One region of the Psychromonas sp. SR45-3 genome, then DNA from elsewhere that is predicted to be linked to it. Evidence: predicted binding sites of a transcription regulator. Region 1 holds the regulator's gene; each other region holds the start of a gene.
The links. The regulator sigma-54, encoded in region 1, starts transcription at its own class of promoters, with help from an activator protein. The targets are predictions, from matches to a motif close to GTTGGCACGNNNNTNGNNT.
Positions count from the first base shown of each region.

Region 2: a site for sigma-54 is predicted at 3,241-3,259, ahead of H5084_RS14960 (PEP-CTERM sorting domain-containing protein). Genes of this name have one in related genera too.
Region 3: a site for sigma-54 is predicted at 1,361-1,379, ahead of norV (anaerobic nitric oxide reductase flavorubredoxin). Genes of this name have one in related genera too.

Region 1 covers NZ_JACJDP010000002.1:105,229-110,694, reverse strand. The annotation lists gene mgtE (magnesium transporter) at 1-438, opposite strand, end outside; gene H5084_RS01850 (HPr family phosphocarrier protein) at 454-729, opposite strand; gene rapZ (RNase adapter RapZ) at 736-1,578, opposite strand; gene H5084_RS01840 (PTS sugar transporter subunit IIA) at 1,594-2,037, opposite strand; gene H5084_RS01835 (RNA polymerase factor sigma-54) at 2,132-3,577, opposite strand; gene lptB (LPS export ABC transporter ATP-binding protein) at 3,627-4,352, opposite strand; gene lptA (lipopolysaccharide transport periplasmic protein LptA) at 4,355-4,915, opposite strand; gene lptC (LPS export ABC transporter periplasmic protein LptC) at 4,902-5,465, opposite strand; gene kdsC (3-deoxy-manno-octulosonate-8-phosphatase KdsC) at 5,466-5,466, opposite strand, start outside.
Region 2 covers NZ_JACJDP010000033.1:6,575-12,040, forward strand. The annotation lists gene H5084_RS14935 (DUF692 family multinuclear iron-containing protein) at 1-167, opposite strand, end outside; gene H5084_RS14940 (DUF2282 domain-containing protein) at 261-536, opposite strand; gene H5084_RS14945 (co-chaperone YbbN) at 586-900, opposite strand; gene H5084_RS14950 (YHS domain-containing (seleno)protein) at 929-1,414, opposite strand; gene H5084_RS14955 (AraC family transcriptional regulator) at 1,567-2,400, shown strand; gene H5084_RS14960 (PEP-CTERM sorting domain-containing protein) at 2,578-3,159, opposite strand; cobalamin riboswitch at 3,562-3,705, shown strand; gene H5084_RS14965 (DUF4198 domain-containing protein) at 3,854-4,672, shown strand; gene cbiM (cobalt transporter CbiM) at 4,740-5,348, shown strand; gene H5084_RS14975 (hypothetical protein) at 5,348-5,466, shown strand, end outside.
Region 3 covers NZ_JACJDP010000049.1:21,876-27,341, reverse strand. The annotation lists gene norR (nitric oxide reductase transcriptional regulator NorR) at 1-1,234, opposite strand, end outside; gene norV (anaerobic nitric oxide reductase flavorubredoxin) at 1,428-2,948, shown strand; gene norW (NADH:flavorubredoxin reductase NorW) at 2,945-4,120, shown strand; gene H5084_RS17560 (DUF1971 domain-containing protein) at 4,194-4,529, shown strand; gene H5084_RS17555 (RCC1 domain-containing protein) at 4,758-5,466, shown strand, end outside.

The DNA of each region.
Region 1 (5,466 bases):
ATCGGTATTCATCATTGAACCGGCGGTATCTTCTGGAAAGGCGAGAGCTAATTCGACGCGTTGTCTATCTTGTGCATCCATTTGTTCTAATACAGCACGATAAACTGTATCGGGAATACCACGAAGGACATAGGCCAAACCGTCGGTTTCCATGCCTTCAGTCGCTGCGACTAAATTATCAGTGCCCATTAAATTAATGATGCCATCTTTTGCATCTTCGTTTAATTCTTCGAGGATTTCCCCGTGTTGATCATGGTCAGTTAAATTCCATAATACTTTACGGTTAGCTGGAGGAGAAGATTCTAATAGAAAGGCAACATCACAGGCTGGCATTTTGTCCAAAATACTGCGTGCTCGGACAAACATTCCACTATCGAGTGCTTTATTAACTTCTTGAAGTCGTAGCTGGGTATTATCAACCTTAGTGTTTTCCAGCATACGAGCTCCTTTTTATTATTCTTCTTCTAAGAACTTATTTTCTATGAGTTCTGTGACGGCTTGCATCGCTTGTTTTGCTTCTGGGCCTTTGGCTTCAATTTTAATTTCTTGACCAAAACACGTTTCTAATACTAATAACCCTAAAACACTGCCTGCATCCGCTTGTTTACCATTATGAGTGATGATAATTTGCGCATCAAAAGCATTGACGAGTTCAACTAATTTGATGGTTGCTCGAGTGTGTAGCCCTAGTTTATTTTGTATTGTAATTGTTTGCTTAATGATATCCAACAGGAATTACTCCTTTAAACATTTGTGTTCAATTTGTACTTGGTATTTGTGTTTGAAACGTGCTGCTATTTGTTCTGTAACATAAACTGAGCGATGTCTACCACCGGTACAACCGATAGCAATCGTGACATAGTTTCTATTGTTTTGTTCTAAATGCGGTAACCAAGTAAGGAACAGATTTTCGATATTAGTGATTGTTTCTTTGACTAAAGGAAATGTATTCAAATAATCTTGGATCAGCTTATCCTTGCCAGAATATTGTTTTAAATTCTTTTCCCAGTAAGGATTTGGCAGAAAACGTACATCAAAAATATAATCAGCATCTTCGGGATGTAAGTGTTTAAATCCAAAAGATTGAAAAATAACTAATACATTGCTTTTACTAGACCCTTGCAAGTAAATCTTAAGGTGTTCGTTTAAGTTGTGAACGGAGAGCGAGGTGGTATCAATTGAAAAAGCAGCCAATGCTTTCAAAGGAGCAAGCATTTCGTTTTCTAATTCTAAGGCCTGAGATAGTGATAACTTTTGTTTGGACAGCGGGTGTAAACGTCGAGTTTCGCTATAACGTCTAATTAACTCACTGGTTAATGCGTCGATATAGATAATTTCTAATTCGACTTTTTGTTGCAGTGATTCAATCAGCTTTTTTATCGCATCAACGTCAGAGGGCATGTTGCGGATGTCTAAACTGACTGCTACTTTGTTATCTTTAGGATCTACCGTATCAACCAATTGTTCTAATAATTGATATGGGACCCCGTCAATGCAGTTGTAGCCTAAATCTTCTAGGACATGGAGGGCAATTGTTTTTCCTGAGCCTGATCGACCACTAATAACAATTAACTTCATATGCGCTCCTAAATTTTATAGGGTTAATAACTCAAATAGCTTTTCATTCGTCTTTGCGCTGCGTAATTGACGCAGAAATTGCTTATCTAACAGTTTTTGGCTTATTTCTGACAACGCAGCAAGGTATTCTTTACACAGATCCTCAGGAACAAATATAGCAAATAATATATCTACTTTGTTACCGTCATATGAATCATAATCGATACCTGATTCGCATTGCAAAAATACCGCTGTCGCAGGGGAGTCGCTAGATATTTTAACATGAGGAAGCGCAATGCCAGAGCCTACACCTGTAGAACCGATTTTTTCGCGGGCAATTAAACTTTCGAATAATTCCTGTGCATCTAAATTTAACTGCTCTGCAGCAATAATACTGATTTTTTCTAATGCACCTTTTTTACTGGTGCATACCGTTTGGCAGAAGACGGAATCTTTATTTAATAAAGTAGATATTTTCATAATATATTTAACTGTATTCAACGAACGCGCGAGTTTAGCAGGTTAGTATTAAATGACTATAGTTAATCTCATTTTTATTTGCACTGCTCACTATTTAAAGTAATTGTTTACGTTGGTTAGAAGGCGGAATACCTAAAGATTCACGATATTTTGCAATAGTGCGTCGTGCAACCTGAATACCTTTTTCTTCTAATAATTGTGTTATCTTATTATCACTTAAGGGTTTATTTGTCGGCTCTGCCGCGACTAATTTTTTAATTAATGCACGAATCGCTGTTGATGAGCATTCACCGCCGCCATCCGTTGCAACATGACTTGAAAAGAAAAATTTTAATTCATAAATACCACGTGGAGTATGCATAAATTTTTGTGTTGTCACTCGGGATATGGTCGATTCATGCATTTCTACTTCAAAGGCAACATCATTTAATACCATCGGTTTCATGGATTCATCGCCATATTCGAAAAAGGCTTGTTGCTGTTGAACAATACAGTTAGATACTTTTAATAAAGTTTCATTACGACTTTCTAAGCTTTTAATAAACCATTTCGCTTCTTGCAAGTGACCTTTAATAAATTGTGAGTCAGTTTTGCTGATATTACCTTTACATAGACTAGCATATTGCTCGTTTATAGATAAGTTAGGGTCGCAATCTTGATTTAATGAAACACGCCATTGTCCGTTTATTTTTTTAACGTAAACATCAGGTACGATATATTGCGTTTCACTGGTTTCAATACTGTTACCAGGCCTTGGTTCTAAGCTCTGAATTAAACGCATTATTTCAGATAATTGGCTTTCTTTGAATTTGCTTTTTCTGGCTAATGTTCGATAGTCTCGATTACCGAGTAACTCCATATATTGCTCAAGAATTAAAATAGCTTCTTCGCGCCAAGGAGTGCTATCAGGTAATTGGCGTAGTTGAATTTGTAAGCATTCTTGAGTTGAACGTGCGGCAACGCCTAACGGATCAAAATGTTGAATACGTTTTAATACTACTTCAACTTCATCTAACTCTAAGCCTTCAAGATCAGCTTCTAAACTTTCTAGAATGCTTTCACAGCTTGTTGTTAAATAACCAGACTCATCAATTGAATCAATGATTGCCATGGCAATAACTTGATCGGTTTCAGTAAAAGGAGTGAGTTGCATTTGCCATAACAAGTGATCCTGTAATGAAGTCGAGGACTCACCTTGATAAACGGAATCTTCGCCGTCATAAGCTACAGCATTAGAGCTAGTACCTGTGATAGGTGTCGATGTGTATGACTCTTCCCACTCTTTTTCTGCCGGTAAATCATCGGAAAATTCTTGTTGTGAGATAGCCTCAGAAGTATCAAGTTGGCTACTGTCAGATTCTTTAACTGTTTCTTCTGAACCCGTTTGATCATCTTGTTCTAAGAGAGGATTGGAATCTAGCGCGTTTTGAATCTCTTGTTGTAGATCGAGTGTTGAAAGCTGCAACAATTTTATTGCTTGTTGTAATTGAGGAGTCATCGCTAATTGCTGACCCATTTTCAATTGTAAACCTTGTTTCATCAAAACATATATTCCTAGAACTTATTGCTCAATTAAAAATAACTATACCTTAAAGTTTAAATTCTTCACCTAGATAAACGCGTTTTACATGATCGTTTGCTAATATTTCGTCTTGCGTCCCAATAGCTATAATTTCTCCGTGACTTACGATATAAGAGTGCTCACACACGTCCAAGGTTTCACGGACATTATGGTCAGTAATTAATACACCTAATCCACGGTCTCGCAACTGTTGGATGATATTCTTAATATCGATAACCGAAATAGGGTCGACACCAGCAAAGGGTTCGTCAAGTAAAATAAATTTAGGTTCAGTCGCCAAGGCGCGCGCAATTTCAACTCGGCGGCGCTCGCCACCTGATAAACTCATGCCTTTATTATCTCGAATATGTGTAATATGAAACTCTTCGAGTAGCGTATTCAATTTTTCGTCTCGCTGTGCCTGCGTTAATTCTTTACGAGTTTGTAGAATACCCATGATATTTTCTGTCACAGTCAAGCGACGAAAAATAGAAGCTTCCTGTGGTAAGTAACCAATACCTTTTTGCGCTCGAATATGCATGGGATCACTGGATATATCTTGATCATCAATGATAATAGAGCCTTGATCTTGTTTAACTAAGCCAACAACCATATAAAATGAGGTGGTCTTACCTGCACCGTTAGGCCCTAATAAACCGACGATTTCACCTGTTTTAACTGTTAACCCTACACCATTAACAACAGTTCGGCCTTTATAGCTTTTTACTAATCCTGTCGCACGTAATTCAGCCATCTTTATTTTTCCTCTTTTATTGTTTTTGGTGTAGAGGAATTAGATGACTTTTTAGTTTTATCTTTTTCAAATTGAGCGGGTAAAAAAATCGTCTTAACACGTTCCTGCTTTGCTTTATCGGTGCTGACATTAAGCTCTTGAGACTCTAGGAAGTAGACAATTTTAGCGCCATTAATCTGGCTATCTAATTGTTTTATTTGCGCATTTTTGGTTAACGTTATTGTACCTTTTGCGACGTCATAAAGAATATGTTTTGCCTGTGCATCTAACGGTTTACCATCATCTTGAGTTTGATAGAAAGTAGCCAAATTACCTTCAGCTATCATCGTCTCATGGTTAGCTTGTTTACCACGTACAACAGTAAGTTTATCGGCTGTAATTTTAATTGAGCCTTGGGTAAGCAATACTTCATCGGTAAAGATGATGGTATTACTTTTCATGTTAGCATGTTGTTTTACCGATGAAACGTGAATAGGTTGATCAAAGTCAGACTCAATTGCAAGTGCACTTGCACTGAACAATGTGAAAGAAATAAGTGAAACTGCTAATTTATTTAGATTCATTAAAATATACCGCTTTTGTATTCGAATTAAGTGTCATTTCTTCTGTTTCCATCGATGCCCACATACCAACTCCTTGCTGACGCATTTGTGGTCCAGTCCAATTGACTTGTAATGGTGTGGTGATAATTTTGCTATCTAGCATCACCGTGGCTTCATCAGTAGACATTGTTTGTACGATCTGATCTTTACTTAAGTTTTCAATCAATACTTTACCTGAAAGTATCAATTTATATTTATCCGTTAACGTACCGTTTAGGCTAGTTAATTGCCATGTGGAAACGACACCGGTTTGTCTGTTTTTGTTATAAACGATGACTTTAGGCGACTCAAAGTGAGTTGACTCATCTTCCGAATAGTTAGTCATTTTATCTGCAAAAACACGATAATCATTAAACCCCAGTTGATCATAATGCTGGCTTGTCACATCATCGGCGATATAACTTGGATGGTGCTCTGGTAATGAGGGCACCTCTGTTTCTGGTTTAATATACACCCAAAATACAAAGGCGACGATTAAAGCAATAAAAGGAATGCTTTGACGTTTATTCATT
Region 2 (5,466 bases), on a different contig from region 1:
TTTTCGCGAACTTGGTGTAACACAGATAGCGCAGCACCACCTTCACCAAAAAAATTTTCAGAGTGTACTTCTACAAAATCAACTTGCTTAGCTTGTGTTAATACGTCAGTAAAATGTGGATGCCTTAAACCGACACCAATTAATATATTCTGATTATTTACTGACATATTACTTTTCCTATAATTTATAGCCGTTTCATTCAGTTTGAGATCTCTATTTCACTCGTTTTATAGAGCTGTTCTTCATTCTGATTGCTAGGGCTACGAGTTTGCTTTGTAATGCGCTTTCGCTTCAGCTTTTGATAACCCACCAAGTGTAGAACAAGTCCCTTTTGCAACGAGTTTCCACTCACCTTTATCATTATCAAGTGATGATTGACCAGCACATGAATGGGTACCTGCTAAATTTGCGCAGTCATTTTGACCTGCCGCAGCGATGCCGTAACACTTTTCTTTACTCGCTGCTTGTGCAGGCGCTGAAACACCTGCGGCAATAACCGCTGCTAAGGCTGCGCTTGCTAATAATTTATGACTCATAAAAAAATCCTCTGAAGGTTTATTAGTGATGCATTGTTAAATGAAGCAACTAAATATATTGCTCTAACCATTGCATCAATTGGACTGGCGGCATGCCACCGATCTGTTGTGCAATAATCTCGTTATTTTTTACTAGTAATAGCGTTGGTACGCTTCGTATGCCGTAATCTATCGCGTCATGTTGTGAAGCATCAACATCCACTTTAATGGTGTTAAGGTGTTGGTTCATTGCATTGGATACATTTTCAACAACAGGTGTCATCGATTGGCAGGGCCCGCACCAAGACGCACTAAAAAAGAGTAGTGAATGTTCGTGCTCTAATAATAAATCATCAAGAGAGTCGTTAGCGGTTAGTTGCTTCATGGTTAAATCTCGCTTATTGCTATTAGTGTTATTCGTTTATTTTTTCAATTTGAGCTTCAGTCAAACCTTTAATACCCGTCCAGTTAACTTGTGCGGTTTCAAGGAAACCTGGGACATCTTTTAACCATTGTCTTTGTACATCTTTGTTAAGGTTTAAATATAATTTATCGCCTTTGATATGCCATGCTGTTGGGTCAGTATCAAACTTCTGATTCATCGCTACACCCATCGCACAAAAGCCACCGTATTGTGGAGCATACTTAGCCGGCGTTGCTTTAAATAAATCACGGTTATCGGCATTTGAAAAGTGGTAGATAGCACCATTGTAAGCGGCTGTATATTTGTCAGAGCCTTTAGTCGGTGCACCTTTAGTAAAGTATGAAACGGTATCGTAGCCCTGAATTGCTAGGTCGTTACTATTTGCATTAACTTCAATGTTGGCTGCAAAACTGAAGCTGCTGACTAACAGTGCAGAGCTTATTAGTGTGGATTTGATGAGTGATGAAAGTGTCATTGTATTTCTCCATGTTTAATAACGATAGTTTTAAATTAAGTCAGGACGGATTCTGGCTTGGTTAATAATATAAGGCTTTCAATCTAGTGAAAGGGATGACATAGTCCATATTTTGAACCCAATCGTCCAAAGTGGTCAGGGAGATAGTAACAATGGATCAACTTTCAATTATCTTGAAGCGGTTTTCGATGAACACGGAAGTCTTTTTTACTGGCAATTTGTGTGGCATTAGTCATTTTGATAAACAACCTAATCAAGGCCATTTACACCTTTTACAGGCAGGTGAGTTAACGCTTATTGATGAGCTGGGCAAATCTCAATTGTTTAATCAGCCGACGGTATTATTTATTCCTTTACCACATACTCATCGTATTGTTGGTGATCCTAATAATCCACCGAAGTTGGTCTGTGCTAATGTAATTTATAATGAAACAACATCTAATCCGATTGCAGAAGCTCTGCCTACCTTGCTGCATTTTAATCTCAATGATTGTCCTAAAATAAAACAGACGTCACTGGCATTATTTGAAGAGGCTTTTGAAGATAGATGCGGTCGATTACCTATGATTAACTCCCTGACGGATATTTTTATTATTTATATTCTTAGGCATGTATTGAGTCATAAAATGATCAAGCATGGTTTATTAGCTGGATTATCTCACCCTCAAATTTCTAAAGTTATCTTAGCTATCCAAGATGCGCCCGAGCGGCAATGGGGGTTAGAGGAGATGGCAGAACTGGCATTAATGTCACGTTCTAAATTTTCTGAATTATTTAAACGCCTTGTTGGTCAAAGCCCTGGAGACTATGTTATTGATTGGCGAATTATTGTAGCGAAAAGTTTATTAAAGAAAAATAAGTCAGTGTCATTAGTCGCCAATGCAGTGGGTTATGAGAACGGGTCTGCACTTGCTCGCGTCTTTAGAAAAAAACTAGGTATGTCACCTAAGGAATGGCTGGAAAAAATGAAGTTATTCAATGCATGAAAATAGAGGTCGAAAATCCTGTAGTAGGAAGCTAGATCCTAAGAATAGAAAGTCTACAGCGATAAGATTGTAAGTATTAAGGTGTAAAATGATAGGTTGGAAATATAGAGTAGCTGTAAAGCTACTCTATAAAAGGCAATGCGAGAATAGCTATTTTATAACAGCTATTTGATAAAGTTAGGCTTTACGACGACGCGCGGCTACTAAGCTAATTAAGCCTAAACCAAATAAGGCCATTGCACCAGGTGCAGGAACTGAAGCAATTTTTGCGACTTCAGTTGCTTGTGTACCATTTCTTAACACACCGTAAGTAAGTAGAGTCGCTGCACCAGTGTTTTCCCAGAACAACAAATCAAAAGATACTAAACCAGTATCTGCAAAGCTAATCAGCCCGCTACTTCTTTTAGCTGTATTTGCATTGTAGGTATAGACTGGATTACCCGCTAGACTAACTATCATGCCATCATCGTGGAAAAACTTCAGTGCAGAATATAAAGAAGTGTCAACAAAACCTGTTGCAGTTAATACAAACGTTTGATTATGACCATTATCAAATCCAGGCGCTCCATGTGCTGCAGCATCGCTGTAAAAAATATTATCACTTTCAAATGAAGATGTTGAGGCAGTTGCGCTATCAATAACTGCTTGAGATTGTGCAATATTGCTTAAAGATGAGTTTGTCTCATAGATATTAATAAGAGCTGCATTTGCGTTTAAAGCCATTAGTGAAGTAACGGCAGCTATGATGATTTTTTTCATGAAATTGATTCCTTTCGTTGTTAGGTTGTTTTTATAATACTCATTAATGATTAACTAATATTGAGTATATATCGCATAGTAAAGCAGTAATCGTGCCAATATGATAATGTGTTAAAATTCAGGTTCTTACTGAGTTGCCGTATGATCTCTGTTTTAATGTGTAAATTTATTCGTCATAAATGCTTATTTTTATACAACGGCTTCTGCTGCATTTATTACAGGTGTTGCCGATCATAAAAAATTTGACGGTACAAAAATAATGTTCATAAAACACAGGTAAAGTATTTAGCGATATCAGCACTTGTATTATTAAGCATAAAATAGGTGCTTTATATTGACTGTTTGACCTGTATCAAGTTATGGTTCTGCCTCCTTTGGATATCGTGTTAAAACGATGCATTTGTAGTGGTCATTAATCCCGTTATGTCGGTTACCATCACATCTGTTTGGGAACTTGGTTAAAGACCAAGGCTGCCCCCGCAACGGTAGAGCAATATTTATTGATTTTGCTGAGCCCGGATACCAAACCTCTGGATGATACTTGCTTTTGACGCAAGTACCGTGGTGTTGCGGAGGGCTTCACCGGCTGGTTTATCTTTATTAAGCATATTGGCAACAGTCATGTATTGCTTATTCTAGGTGTTCCATCTCCTCCACAACTTCGCCTGTTCATTAATCAGACGGAGATTTTTCTGTGTTAACCTTTAAAAAACTAAAACAATTTTCTAATCCCTTCATTTTAGCCGTAACCTGTATGCTTTCATTTTCGGCCAATGCTCATTTCCAAATGCTTTACACCCCTGAATTGTTACATGCAAAAGGCGGGGCAATCAGCTTTAAAATGCCTTTTACACATCCAGCTGCAAGCGGACATGTGATGGCTGTGGATAAACCTGAAGCTTTTTACATGATTAAAAAAGGTAAAAAGACCGACCTTATTGACACGGTTACTGATATTGAGTGGGAAAGCGCAGTTGATAAAGGCCATGCTTATCAGGCAGATGTGAAGTTACGTGGTTTAGGTGATTATGTCTTTATTGCACAGCCTTCTCCTTATTTTGAAGCAGAAGAAGATATTTATATTCAACAAATCACCAAAACAATTGTGAATGTTGGTAACCTCCCTACAGACTGGAATAAAGACATTGGGTTAACGGCTGAAATAGTGCCACTCACTAAACCTTATGCTATTTATGAAGGCGGTATTTTTAGTGCGGTAGTGAAGTCTAATGGCAAGCCAGTTCCATTTGCTGCTGTTGAAGTCGAATTTATGAATTATGTACCGGATATGCAAAATAATCATTTTGCCAAAGAACCGATTATGACACCGCCTTCGGATATTTTTGTGACTCAGACGATCTATACCGATGCGAACGGCACCTTCCACTTTTCATTATTAAAAGCAGGGCAGTGGGGATTTGCCGCGTTAGGTATAGGTGAAAAAACAACTTATCAAGGTAAAGCGTTATCACAAGACGCGGTTATTTGGGTGCAAGCGACTAAGTTACCATAGTCTTTGTAGCGTCGGCTTATATAGGCGCAACGTATTACTTAGACGTATCACTTTAAACGGATAAATTATGCATATTGTTGATGGTGCTCTGTCAGTACCGGTATTAGTCAGTGGCGCAGTTTTGGCGGTCGTCGGTGTTTTTATTGGTCTAAAAAAAATGGATTATGACCACCTGCCATTGGTGGGCGTATTAGCTTCTGTATTTTTTATTGCTTCTTATATCCATTTACCCTTGGGCTTTTCTAGTGTGCATTTAATTATGAATGGACTACTCGGCATTATTTTAGGCTGGGTTGCTTTTCCGGCATTATTAGTGGCATTGCTATTACAGGTTATTTTCTTTGGCTTTGGCGGTTTACTCGTATTGGGTGTTAATACCGTCAATATCGCGTTGCCGGCAGTGATTATTTATTATCTTTGTTACAAAGGCATTCGCCATGAAAGTGCTAAAGTTGCAGCTATTTGGGGCGCGATTGGCGGTGCCGGCGCCATTATCATTACCTCGGTGATGGTGGCTTTTTCATTAGCGTTATCGGGTGAGTCATTTGTATTAGCGGCAAAAGCAGTATTACCTGCGCATATTCCTATTATGATCGTGGAAGGTTTTGTTTCTTATGCTGCAGTCTATTTAATTCATACGGTAAAACCTGAGTTTATTACTAAGGAAAAAAGTTAATGAAAAGATTTTATTCATTATTTATTTTATTGCCTTTTTTATGGTCACTGACGATGAATGCTTTAGCGCATAATGTCGTCGGTGGTGTTTACGTCAATGGTTTTGATATTGAAGGTGA
Region 3 (5,466 bases), on a different contig from region 1:
GCTCTAACTCCCGCACATTACCCGGCCACGAATACTGTTGTAAAATATTGATAGCAGCGGGGTCAATGCTCAAGCGTTTAAAGCCTAATTTTGCACGGCATCGTTCAGCAAAGAATCCTGATAATAGTACAACATCATTATCTCGCTCTCGCAGTGGTGGCACATGCACAGGAAATACATTCAATCGATGGTAAAGATCAGCACGAAAACGTCCTGCTTTCACTTCCTCATGCAATGTACGATTAGTTGCTGCGACAATTCGTGTATTTACTTTTAAACTCTTTTCGTCACCAACACGTTGTATATCGCCGTATTGTAAAGCACGAAGCAGTTTTGCTTGTAACGATAGCGGCAACTCCCCAACTTCGTCTAGAAAAAGTGTGCTGTTATTGGCAAGTTCAAATTTACCTTTACGATCACTTATTGCTCCAGTAAATGCCCCCTTCACATGTCCAAATAGTTCACTTTCTGCGACCGATTCTGGCAATGCTGCACAGTTTAAATAGATCAGGTTATTATCGCAACGTGTAGACTGTTGATGGATGGAAGAGGCTACTAGCTCTTTACCCACACCTGTTTCACCAGTGATCAAAACCGACAATTCAGTGTCAGCTACTGCTTTAATTTGTGATTTAAGATCTAAAATTCCCTGTGATTGACCAATCATGCCGCTTGTTTGTTGTGTAAATGCGTCAAGTGGGTCGTTATTACTGAACACGCCAGCTTGGTTTTCTAACTTCTCCATTAACAGTGAAGTATGCAAACTTGCTGCAGCTAGGGCACTGATAATACGTAGATCATCATTACTAAATTGATCAAATTGGTGAGGGTCGAAAGCATCGATTGTTAATGCACCAATTAAGCGATCATTAGCAAGTAATGGTAGCCCGATACAAGAATGAACATTTAACTCTCCATGATGATTTGGAATAAGCCCATCATAGGGGTCGGGTAATGTGCTGTCAGCAGGAAAGCGAACAACATCGCCTGCTCTAGCAATTGCTTCTAATCTAGGGTGTTCTTGAATATTAAAGCGTCGTCCTAACACTTCATCATAAAGGCCATTAATCGCTAACGGGGAAAATTGTTGATGTTGAAAAGCTAATAATGCAGAAGCATTACAATTAAATAGTTTACGAATAACTGACAGCAAGCGATCAAACCTATCCTGACTAGAAACGCTGACCGTTAGATCAATCGCTAATTGTGTTAATGCTTGGTATTTATTATCCATATTAAACCTAATATAAAGTGATTCACTATTGTCATTATGACATTTTTATTGTTTAAATGACATTGTTTAAGTGATGTCAAAATGACAACTTAAAATTATAAGTTTAATAAAATCAGTTGCTTATATTTTGGCATGTAATCTGCAGTATGGAAGATAACTTTTTAAATCTTTTATAAATTATGCAGGTAACAATATGACGATTCACATTAAAAATAACATTCATTGGGTTGGACAGCGTGATTGGGAAGTAGAAAACTTCCATGGTATGGAATTCAAACTAACAAAAGGTACCAGCTATAACAGTTATTTGATTCGCGAACAAAAAAATGTATTGATTGATACGGTTGATCATCGTTTTAGCTTACAGTTTGTGCAAAATCTAGAGATGGAAATTGATCTAAATGAGATTGATTTCATTGTTATTAATCATGCAGAAGAAGATCACTCAGGTGCATTGCCGGCGCTAATGGCAAAAATCCCTAATACGCCTATTTACTGTACAGAAAATGCAATTGATTCAATTACAGGTCAGCATCATCATCCTGAATGGAATTTTAATATTGTAAAAACCGGTGACGCCTTGGATATTGGTAACGGCAAACAATTAATATTTGTAGAAACGCCAATGTTGCACTGGCCAGATAGTATGATGACTTACCTGACCGATGATGCAGTGTTGTTTAGTAATGATGCATTTGGTCAACATTATTGTGATGAGCATCTATTTAATGACGAAGTTGATCAAAACGAATTAAAAGAACAATGTTTACGTTATTACGCAAATATTTTAACGCCTTTTAGCTCGTTAGTGACTGCCAAGATTAAAGAGGTACTTAGCTTCAACCTACCTGTTGATATGATTGCAACTGCTCACGGTGTAATTTGGCGCGATGACCCTACGCAAATTATTCATCAATACCTAGAGTGGGCAGATAATTATCAAGAAGACCGCATCACTATTTTCTACGACTCTATGTCTAATAATACGCGCATGATGGCTGATGCCATGGCTCAAGGGATTCATGACGTTGACCCAGGTGTTGCGGTTAAAGTATTCAATGTTTCACGCCAGGATAAAAACGAAATATTATCTAACGTATTCCGCTCTAAGGGCGTATTAGTGGGTTCTCCAAGTATGAACAACGTGATGATGCCACAAATTGCTGCGATGTTAGAAGAGATAACAGGATTACGTTTTAAAAACAAAAAAGCAGCGGCATTTGGTAGTTACGGTTGGAATGGTGGTGCCGTTGATCGTATTAATATACGTTTAATGGATGCCGGTTTTGAAACTGCTGACAGCTTAAAAACAAAATGGCGTCCTGATGGTAAAGCAATGAATGAATGTCGTGAATACGGCCGTGGCATTGCAAAAAGCTGGGCATTACATGATATCAGTAATATTCAGTCTATCACTGCTAATCAACCTATCACTGTCAAATCTATTATTGCAAAACCTATTGTAAAGCCAAACGTACAGAGTGATGCAGTGCCTCAAACAGCACCTTCTGCAACTGTAGCCGTTCAAGTTGATGATGCTCAAGACATGTTATGTACGGTTTGTAACTGGGTTTATGAACCTGCTATTGGTGAACCAAACCAAGATGTTGCAGCTGGTACAGCTTGGAACGACGTACCGGACTTCTTCCTTTGTCCTGAATGTGGCCTAGGCAAAGATGTATTTGTTGCGGTTGCACAGAGCAAAGCATCATGAGTGCACCAATCATTATTATTGGTAGCGGCTTTGCCGCTTACCAATTAATCAAAACCATTAGACGCACGGATCAAGCGATAGCGATTTCTGTTTTTACTCTTGACGCAGGTGATGATTACAATAAGCCAGATTTAAGCCATGTATTTACTAATGAACAGAGCAGCGCAGACCTTATTCGGCTATCAGGGGAAGCGTTTGCTACTGAGTTTAACATTAAGTTACATGCCTTTACCGAAGTTGATCAGATCAATTACGAACACCAAGAGATTTTGGTTGCAGGTGAAGCGTATCCTTATTCAAAACTTGTTTTAGCAACGGGAGCACGGGCATTTATTCCGACTATGTTAGGCGATGCAACTGACAAAGTGATCACACTTAATAGTTTACGTGAGTTTGAAAGTGCACAACAACAGTTGCAGCAAGCTCAACGTGTTTTAGTTATTGGTGCAGGGTTGATCGGCACTGAGATTGCAATGGACCTGTCGAGTAGTGGTAAAAAGGTGCTGGTGGTTGATCCCAGTAAAGGTGTGATGGCAAATATGTTACCAGACTTGGTAGCGAATCAACTGCGCAATAAAATGGCTGAGGCCGGTGTTGTGTTTGAATTGGGAAAAACCATCCATTCATTGAATCACTGTTTATCAGATAAAGGCGCATTAAATACAAGCGAAACAGGTATTTGTGTCACGCTTAGCTCTGGTGAAACACAGATTGTTGATTGTGTTATTTCTGCCGCTGGTTTAAAAGCGAATACAGGCCTAGCGCGAAAATCAGGTATCAATGTCAACAATGGTTTAGTTGTTAATTTGCAGTTACAAACATCTGCGAACAATATTTATGCCTTGGGAGATTGCGCTGAGATAAATGGCAAGGTGATGTCGTACTTACAACCCATCATGTTAAGTGCGAATGCGTTAGCTAAAACATTATTAGGGCAAGCTACTGAGGTCACATTACCGGCGATGTTAGTTAAAGTAAAAACACCGAAAATGCCAATGCAGTTAGGTGGCAATATGGTAAATGGTGTTACTTCTTGGCAAGCGGATATCGATACCGAGGGGTGCTCAGTAAAGGCGTATAACGAAGACAAAAAAATGGTTGGATTTATCGTAACAGAAGGGCACATGAAAAAAGCTTTTCCATTACTAAGAGAATTACCTGCGGCACTTTGAGCTTTATTCGATGCAAGTCTAGGGTTAGGTTCGTTAGAACAAATCTACCCTATTATAAAATTAGGAGAATATTATGAGTCATTTACGAATTCCAGCAAATTGGACAATTCAACGCTCGACCCCTTTCTTCACTGTTGATACTGTGCCGAAAGCATTATTAACTCATCATAATACGGCGGCAGATGTTTTCGGGCAATTATGTGTCATGGAAGGCGTTGTCACGTATTTTGGTTTTGCAGATAGCGAAGCGACTGAGCCAGAAGTCACAGTGATTATTGAAGCGGGGCAATTTGCAACGAGTCCTCCACAATATTGGCATCGAGTAGAGTTAAGTGAAGATGCACAGTTCAATATTAATTTCTGGTCAGACCAAGATAAAACAGGACAAGCGCTATACAATAAAAAATAAAGAGCTATTTTTACTGATCGCTTGTACCCGATATTTACTCATTACGTTGTTTGTTGATCGTGATGAATGATAGCGGGTATCTGCTTTTATGATCGTTAAACTAAACTAATAAATTTTATAATAAGCAGAGCAAAATTTATAACTTACTAGAATAAAAGAGCTTGAAATCATCAATCTTTTGATCAATAATGATATTCATTATCATTAAATTGGCCATTGGAAGGTTGCATGAAGTTACAACATAGTTTTTTATCGGTTTGCATTTTAACATTTATTGCCGGATGCGATTCTAACGATACCCCTGCTTCTGCGGAAGTTAATAAAGATACGACAGAACCTGAGATCACATTATCTACACTCGCCGCTAATCGCAGCATATATTCCTCCATTTATTCTATTAATGGTACCGTTACTGACAATCAAGAGGTAACTTCTTTACAGTTGAAAGTTAACGATCTAACCAAAAACGTAACTTTTAATGGAGGGGATTTTGACGTTTCTTTTGTTTTGACACCTGGATTAAACAATTATGAATTAATCGCCTTAGATGCTGCCGGTAATGGAACATCTATGACTGATAGTATTTATTTTGGACAACAAGTTGCAGCTGGAGGTGCTCACTCTGGAGCTATTATAGATGGTCAGATTTGGACATGGGGTAGGAATAACCTTGGTCAAACCGGAGTAGGGTTTACTAGTAGATTAAATACAGATGAAAATCATCCAACCACGCCGCAAAAAATTGAAGTTTTAGATAACGAAGAACTAGTTACTTTTATTTCTTTAGCATTTAACCAAAATGCATCCATCGCATTGGATAATGAAGGTGATGTATGGGCTTGGGGAGATGGTGATGGCGGTCAATTAGGGTTAGGAGATCAAGATAGTGTAGTTTTAGATGTTGATTATTATACACCTCAAAAAATTAACGCCCTTA